One region of the Afipia sp. GW821-FHT04G03 genome, then DNA from elsewhere that is predicted to be linked to it. Evidence: riboswitches for the same ligand, from Rfam matches in the RefSeq annotation. Region 1 holds a riboswitch; the other holds the start of a gene.
The links. A riboswitch is a leader RNA that binds a small molecule or an ion and turns the genes downstream of it on or off. The one in region 1 is predicted to bind cobalamin.
Positions count from the first base shown of each region.

Region 1 (4,394 bases):
GGACGGCTAAGCCCCAGAACAACAATGAACCGGGCCCCCCCCAAGGACCGGCCTCCGGAGACCCACATGTCCGCTTCATCTCCCGCCAAGAAACTCGAAAAGAGCCTGATGAACGAATTCCCGCCCGCGCGGGACAAACTGGTGACGCTCGCGAACTGGCGCACCCAGCCTTATAGCGACTGGAGCTTCCACAACGTTCGCCGGCTGCTGCCGACGGCAGACATCGCCGCCTCCGCAAATCCCGCTCCGCTGGAAAGTTCGCCCGTTGAAATCGGTCACGTCGCATTCGACGGGATCGGCGGCAAGGCCACGACGCTGCGCGAGGCGCTCCGCACAACCAACACCAAAGGCTTCGTGGTTCTCCGGCGCGGGCGGATCGCAGCCGAATGGTATGCGAACGGCATGGACGCGCGGACACCGCACATCGTGTTCTCGGTCAGCAAGTCGATCTGCGGCGCGCTCGGCGGAATTCTCGCCGACAAGGGCTTTCTCAACCCGAACCGGCCAGTGACCGACTACGTGCCGGAAGTCTCGTCCTCGGTTTATGGCGGCTGTTCGGTCCGCCACCTGCTCGACATGTCGGTGGGCATCGCGTTCACCGAGGATTACGTCGATCCGGACGGCGACGTCGCCCGTTACCGCCGCGCGGTCGGATGGGATGCCATCAAGCCGGGCCAGAGCACCATAGCGCTGCGCGAATATCTCTCGACTCAAAAAGCAGACGGCAAAAAACACGGCGACACGTTCCATTACGTCTCGACCAACACCGACCTGCTCGGCTGGGTTTATGAGCGCGCCGCCGGCCGCGCCCTCTCCGACCTGCTCAGTGAATATCTCTGGAAACCGCTCGGCGCGGAAACCGACGCCTATGTCACGCTGGATTCGGAAGGCGCGATGCGCGCCGCCGGCGGAATCTGCGCCGGGCCCCGCGATCTCGCCCGGTTCGGAGAAATGATCCGACAGCGCGGCGTGGCGAACGGCACGCAGGTGGTGCCGGGCTGGTGGATCGACGACATCAATGACAACGGCGATCCGGCGGCATGGGCGCGCGGCGAATTCGCCGAGATGTTTCCTGATGCGGCCTATCGCAGCAAGTTCTACCAGATCGACCGCAAGCGGCGCACGCTGTGCTGCATCGGCATCCATGGCCAGTGGATCTATATCGACCCGATCAGCGAACTTGTGATCGTGAGGGTCGCCGCAGAACCGATCCCGCTCGATGTGGAGAACTACCGCGCATGGCGGCGCGGCTTCGCGGCTATCGTTCAGCATTTCTCGTAGCGGCGGAAACGGCGCGGGCTCAGCGCGTCAGCTTTTCCATTTCCGGAAACGGCGCATAGGTCGCGCCCTCGCAAAGTTCGGCGGCGTCCTCGATCATGCGATCGAAACGCCCGTCAATATACATTGCGCCGCGTTGCTTCACGCCGGCATAACCGCCGTCCGTTCCACGCGCGTTGAAACGCACACAGGCCACGTAGCGAAGACGGCCGCCGACCGTCTTCTGCGCAGGCTCCGCGATGCCCGCCTCGCGCACGCCGCGCGGGTCGTTCAGATAGGTGCGAAGAAATGCGAGCAGCTCCGGCCGATAGTTCGCAGGATATGGCTGGTTCTCCACGCCACGATCGGCCGTATAGGACAGACCGTCATTGCCGCCGGTCCACGCGCAGCCGCCGACGCCGAACGCAAACAGCAGGATCGCGGCGCGCCGCGCATATGTCACCAATTTGCAACGCATCGGGATGAAGTCCGCAGCCGTGAGTATCGCATTGGGTTTCTTAGACATTGCGGCATTGACAAGGCAAGTCACCGCAGCTTGATTGGGACCACGGCACAGGTGCCAGCGCAAGCTGGCCAATAGGGAATTCGGTGCGCCGTGCAGGTTGCCCCGCCGCTCTTTCGGCGAATGCATCCTTCAAGGCTATTCCGGAGCTGCCCCCGCAACTGTCAACGGTGAGCCGTTGTCCAACATGCCACTGAGCGAAGGCTGATCAGCCCGGCTTGGGAAGGCGGACAACGGCGACGATCCGCGAGCCAGGAGACCTGCCTGTACCGGTCATCCTTCCGTCGCACGGGGCGTGCGAAGGGGCGGCATTTCCGCAGCGGTGACGTGACGTAACTGTTGCGGAGGTTCGGCCGATGGCCCGTTTCCTCAGTCACGACGTGAAGTCCGGCAGCGTCCGCTCGCCGGATATCGTCATGCCTGCGCGCGTTTTCACCGCGCCTCCGCGATCACATCATCGGCGGGGCAACATCGTGACTCTTTTTTCTGATCATTTTCCAACAACGAAACTGCGGGTTTCGTTCGCAGTGGCGTGTCTTGCGGGCACCGCGCTCGTAAGCCCCGCTCTGGGGCAGACTGCGGGCGGGCAGTTGCCGCCGGTCAACGTCGACGCGAGTCGCGTGTATGGCGGCATCGTCGGCACGTCGTCGTCGGTCATCACGGCGGAGGATATCGCGCGCGCTCCCAACCAGACGATCCAGGATGTGCTGGCGACGATACCGGGCGTCCAGCTCACGAACATTTTCGGCGCCGTCAACGGCACCGGCTCGACCGTAGATCTTCGCGGGTTCGGCGCATTTGCGTCTTCGAACACGCTCTTTCTGATCAACGGTCGGCGTCTCAACGAGGCCGACCTGCAGAGCGTCGATCTCTCCACCATTCCGGTTCAGTCGATCGAGCGGATCGAGGTGACGCGCGGCAACTCAGGCGCGGTGCTGTATGGCGACAACGCCGTCGGCGGCGTCATCAACATCATCACAAAAACCGGCGCCGGCATCGGCAAGCCGGTGTCCGCACGCGCCGAAGTCGGCGTCGGGTCTTACGGCCAGCGCGAAGTCAATGGATCGTTCAGCACGAACTCCGGCCCGTGGTCGACTGCGGTGTTCGGCAATGTTGTTCATTCCGACGGATACCGGGTCAACAACAAACTAAACCAGCAGAACGGCGTCGGCGAGATTCGCTACGCGACGCCCGAGTTCACGGCGTTCCTGAATCTGTCTGGCGACAACCAGCGTCTTGGATTGCCGGGTACGCGCGCGAATACGTACTTTAAAGATCAAACCTTTCCGCCTCCCCCTCCCATTAATCAACTAGCAGGCGACCTGCGTGCGACATCGACGCCGAATGACTACGGCAAAAAGCAGGGCGTCAACGTCACGACCGGGTTCACGAAATCGTTGTGGGCCGGCGCAGAGCTGATCGTCGATGGCGGTGTCCGCAACAAGAAGCAACAATCCGGCTTTTTCGGCGACCCGGACTATGCGTTGTCGTTTCCCGGGGATCGCTTCCCCTTTGCCTATGTCGATTCCGATCTGACGACATGGTCGATCACGCCGCGCCTCAGCATGAAGAATACATTCGGCAGCATCACGTCGAGCATCCTGACCGGCGTCGATTACTATGACTCGCGTTACGCATCGAACCGCAGCTACACAATCTCGGACCCACCCAACCACGTCTACAATCTCTCCCAGCAGACCCTCGCGGGATACTTCCAGCAAACCCTTGGCCTGCTGCCGAGCACCGACTTTTCCTATGGCGGACGCATCCAGCAGTTGAACCTGAAGGCGCGTGACACCTACGATCCCACCGCACCGGCAGGAAGCCTGCTGGCTCAGGCCGCGCCGCTCGACAAGGAAGAGAGCCACCACGCGCTGCACATCGGCCTCGAACATCGCTTCAACGAAAACTTCGCCGTCTTCGGACGGGCTGCAAGGGCGTTCCGCACACCCAACGTGGACGAACGCGTCGTGACCGGCCCGGCGTTCGGAAGCGCGTTTCCATTCCCGCCGATTGCCCAGAACTTCCAGCTCAACACCCAGACGTCTCACGACATCGAAGGCGGCATCCGTATCCACGGCGGCCCGCTGGATATTCAGACCAGCATCTACGACATGCACCTGAAGAACGAGATCCACTTCAATCCGGTCGCATTTTACAACTACAACCTCGATCCCACGCATCGCTACGGCTCCGAGACCAGCGCGTCGCTGCGGATCAACGAAGCCTTCAGGCTCAAGGGCGGCTTCGCCTACACCCGCGCGGTGTTCGAGGAAGGACAGTTCACCGGCAAGGATGTTCCGCTGGTGTCGCGACTGACCGGGAGCGCCGGATTCTCGTGGAACGTCTGGCAAAAATACGCCGTGCTCGACATGACGGCCCGCTTCTGGAGCAGCCGCCGTCTCGACAACGATCAGGCCAACAAGGAAGGCTTCATCGGAGCCAACGCCACCATCGATCTCAAGCTGAGCGGCGAAATCGATCGCTTCTTCTGGTCGGCAGCGGTGATCAACCTGCTGGACACCCATTACTACGACTACGCAATCGCCAGCGCGTTCACGCCCGGTTCTTACGCAATCTATCCCCTGCCCGGCCGGACCTTCATGGTGAAAGC
Region 1 covers NZ_JBWKSV010000005.1:141,765-146,158, forward strand. Annotated here, with positions in the region: gene AC07UB_RS22330 (serine hydrolase domain-containing protein) at 67-1,281, shown strand; gene AC07UB_RS22335 (hypothetical protein) at 1,301-1,735, opposite strand; cobalamin riboswitch at 1,816-2,062, shown strand; gene AC07UB_RS22340 (TonB-dependent receptor) at 2,137-4,394, shown strand, end outside.

Region 2 (4,394 bases), on a different contig from region 1:
CCACGCCCTGGCTTTCGCCGTTGGTGCCCTTGATGTGCGCGCCGAGGCCGCGCACGCGGGTCCAGTCGTTGCCGAGACCGCCGGAATATTTCGCCAGCAGCGCATTGTCCTTCACCGACTTGAAGATGCCATCGAGGTCGTCCGCCACCGTGGTGAGGAAGCAGGACGACAATTGCGGCCGCAGCGTGCCGGAATTGAACAACGTCGGCGTCGAGGCCATGAAATCGAACGACGACAGCAGATTGTAGAACTCGATGGCGCGGGCCTCGCGATCGATCTCGCGAATGGCGAGACCCATCGCGACGCGCATGAAGAACGCCTGCGGCAGTTCTATGCGGTTGCCGTCGGTATGCAGGAAGTAGCGGTCGTAGAGCGTCTGCAAGCCGAGGAACTGAAACGCGAGATCGCGCTCCGGCTTCAAAGCCGCCGCGATCCGCTTCAGGTCATAGCGCGCCAGTTCCGGATCGAGCAATTCGGCTTCGATCCCTGCTTTGATGTAAGCCGGAAAATACTCCGGGTAGCGCGCGGTCATGTCGGCCTGCGTGGCGTTGATCTGCGCGGCGTGGACAAACGACAGCACCTCGGTGCGCAGCTTGTCGAGCAGCAGCCGCGCGCTGACATAGGCGTAATTCGGCTCCTGCTCCACCAGCGTGCGCGCGGCCATGATGCCTGCGAGCGCGAGTTCGTCCTGGCTGATGCCGTCGTAGAGATTGCGGCGGGTCTCGGTGAGAACGGGGCCGAAATCGACACCGTCGAGATTGCCGCAGGCCTCCTGAATGATCAGCGTGAGGCGATCGACATCGAGCGGCACGCGCGTGCCGTTGCCCAGCGTCACATGCAGCTGCGGCTCGGACGATGTCTTGACCGGCTTGGCGGCGGCCTCTTCGGCGCGCTGGCGCTGGCGTTCATCGCGGTAGAGCACATAGGCCCGCGCGACCTTGTGGTGTTCGCTGCGCATCAGCGCGAGTTCGACCTGATCCTGCACGTCTTCGATGTGGAAGGTGCGCCCCTCGCCGATCCGGCGGGTCAGCGCGCTCACCACCTCGTTCGTCAGTTGCTCGATGATTTCATGGACGCGGCGCGAAGCAGCGGCCGTGTTTCCTTCCACCGCGAGGAACGCCTTGGTCATCGCAATGGAAATCTTGCCCGCGTCGAACGGCGACACGGTGCCGTTGCGGCGGATGACCTGCAACGGCGGCTCATTTGCAGGGATGGCCAGCGACTCGGAACGCAACTGAATGAGAGGAGCGGATTTGGCGGCTTCGCGTTCGATCGAGAGTGACATCGGCAGACCCCGTGCATGTTGCAATTTTCTGGGGGCTGGGGCCGAAAGGCGCGTCGTCGCGGCGCGCGAACGCACCGAAGCACGCGACCGCCGGACACCCCGCCCGTGGACGTTCTTTTGGTGTCGCGGCAGGTCTCCTGGCTCGCAGGTCGGCGCTGAGTCCGGTCTTCCCGATGCGGATCAGGCATCAGTGACTTAGGTCGGACTCAACTCACTGCTTACAGTTGCGGGGGCAGCGCCGGAATTGCTGCACTGGATGCAGCTCACCGGCTTCCCATTTTCACCGCTAGGCCTTGCGGCTTTGCGGAACCTCGACGTCTACATCTGGTATCCGCCAGGCTGCACTGTCAAGCGGCAGTGATCGTGGAAAACGGGGACAGGACGAGAAACAACATCAAACAAACGGGAAAACTCTCGAAAAAAATTTTGACCAGTCGTCGATACGCCGTGCGGCCGACTGCTCTCCGGCGAATTACTAGAGAACTCTCTCAGGATGATTCTGCCCACTCTAGTTGGGGCGACGTCCGGGAGCGGTCCAGTGGGAAGCTTTCCTTTTGACCTGACGCCGCCCGCTTCTCATAACGAGAGCATCGCGGTTCTGCGGATCGGTGATCCGGAGCCAAGAGGGAATGCGGTGCGCGGGGCCTGACGGTCCCGCAATTCCGAAGCTGCCCCCGCAACTGTAAACGGTGAGCTTTGTCCATCCATGCCACTGAGGCGAAAGCTTCGGGAAGGCAGGACTTAAAGCGGCGACCCGTGAGCCAGGAGACCTGCCACGATCACATTACGTCCACGGGCGGGGTGCCCCGGTGTGTCGCTTGCGAGAGGACGGCCCCGCCGTCTCTGTTGTTCGCGCATGTCCGGCCCTGCTCCAACATCACGGGGTTTCCGATGTCGAGTTTGTCTTACGTATCGTCTATTCCTGTCGCCACGCTGGGCGTTCCGCGCATCGGTCCACGGCGCGAACTGAAAATCGCGCTGGAAAAATTCTGGGCCGGCAAGATCGATGAGGCCGCATTGCGAGAGGCGGCGGCGAGAATTCGCGCCGACAACTGGACGCGCCAGCGCGATCTCGGCGTCACCGTCATCCCGTCCAACGATTTCTCGCTTTACGATCAGGTGCTCGACACCAGCGCGATGGTCGGCGCGATTCCAAAGATCTACGGCTGGACCGGCGGCCCGGTATCGCTGGCGACGTATTTCGCGATGGCGCGCGGCAGCCAGAACGATGTGAGAGACTACGACGGCTGCGCGCACGGTCACGATCATGGCCATGGTCACGGCGTTCCGGCGCAGGAAATGACCAAATGGTTCGACACCAACTATCATTACATGGTGCCGGAGTTCGCGAAGGATCAGACCTTCGCCCTCGCCTCGACCAAGGCGATCGACGAATACCGCGAAGCGAAAGCGCTCGGCATCCAGACCCGGCCGGTGCTGGTCGGCCCGGTTACGTTCCTCAAGCTCGGCAAGGGTGAGAACCGGCTGTCGCTGCTGCCAAAGCTGCTGCCGGTCTACATCGATGTGCTCAACAGGCTCGCGAATGAAGGCGCGGACTGGGTGCAGATCGACGAGCCGTGTCTCGTACTCGATCTCGATGCCGCAGAGAAAGCGGCGCTCAAGACCGCGTACAGCGAAATCGCGCTGAAGGTGCCGGGCCTCAAGATCATGCTGGCCGCCTACTTCGGTGAACTCGGCGACAACGAAGCGCTGGCATTAAGCTTGCCGGTGTCGGGATTGCATCTCGATCTCGTGCGTGGCGCAAAGCAGATCGATCAGGCCCTGAAGCAGGCTCCCGCCGACCTCGTGCTGTCGCTCGGCGTGATCGATGGCCGCAATATCTGGCGCAGCGATCTGTCGAAAATTCTCGGCCAACTGGAGAGCATCGTTGCAAAGCGCGGCGCGGATCGCATCCAGATCGCGCCATCGTGTTCGATGCTGCACGTGCCGATCGACCTCGATCAGGAAACGGACTTGGATTCCGACCTGAAGACATGGCTCGCCTTCTCGGTGCAAAAGATGGGCGAATTGGCGGCGCTCAGCCGCACGCTGTCATCGGGACACGATGCCGCCAAGGATGTGTTCGCGGCCTCGGACGACGCTTCGGAAAAGCGCGCCTCATCCCCGAAGATCCACGACCCGGCGGTGATTTTGCGGGCCGCGAATACCGCGCGCGATCTGTCCGAACGCAAGAGCCCGTTCGGCACACGGCAGAACCTCCAGAGCAAGGTGCTCGGCCTACCCTCGTTCCCGACCACGACCATCGGCTCGTTTCCGCAGACCGAAGAGGTGCGCAAGGCCCGTGCCGCTCATGCCAAGGGCCAACTCAGCGACGCCGAGTACGATGCGTTCCTGCGCAAGGAAACCGAGAAGGCGGTGCGCTGGCAGGAGGACATCGGCATCGACGTTCTCGTGCATGGCGAGTTCGAGCGCAACGACATGGTGCAGTATTTCGGCGAACAACTGTCCGGATACGCCTTCACCAGACACGGCTGGGTGCAGAGCTACGGCTCGCGCTATGTCCGTCCGCCAATCATCTTCGGCGATGTGTCGCGCCCGAAGCCGATGACGGTCGGCTGGTCGTCATACGCGCAATCGCTCACACCGCTGCCGATGAAGGGGATGCTGACCGGCCCCGTCACCATGCTGCAATGGTCGTTCGTGCGCGACGACCTCGGCCGCGATCAGGTTTGCCGCCAGATCGCATTCGCGCTGCGCGACGAGGTGACCGATCTCGAGCGCGCCGGCATCGGCGTGATCCAGATCGACGAGCCTGCGCTGCGCGAGGGTCTCCCGTTGCGCAAGGGCGACTGGAAGGCCTATCTCGACTGGGCGGTGGAGTGCTTCCGGATTTCGCAAGCGGGCGTGAAGGATGAAACGCAGATCCACACCCACATGTGCTACGCCGAGTTCAACGACATTATCGACGCCATCGGCGCGATGGACGCGGATGTCATTTCCATCGAGACGTCACGCTCGAAGATGGAACTACTCGATGCATTCGTGACCTACAAATATCCGAACGAGATCGGACCCGGCGTCTACGACATCCACTCGCCGCGCGTGCCCGAGGTGCCGGAGATGATGGAGCTGATCGGCAAAGCCCGCC
Region 2 covers NZ_JBWKSV010000001.1:1,474,253-1,478,646, forward strand. Annotated here, with positions in the region: gene AC07UB_RS07040 (ribonucleoside-diphosphate reductase subunit alpha) at 1-1,285, opposite strand, end outside; cobalamin riboswitch at 1,396-1,614, opposite strand; cobalamin riboswitch at 1,862-2,077, shown strand; gene metE (5-methyltetrahydropteroyltriglutamate--homocysteine S-methyltransferase) at 2,177-4,394, shown strand, end outside.
Region 2: linked by a shared signal. The riboswitch ahead of metE (5-methyltetrahydropteroyltriglutamate--homocysteine S-methyltransferase) and the one ahead of AC07UB_RS22340 (TonB-dependent receptor) in region 1 are both predicted to bind cobalamin.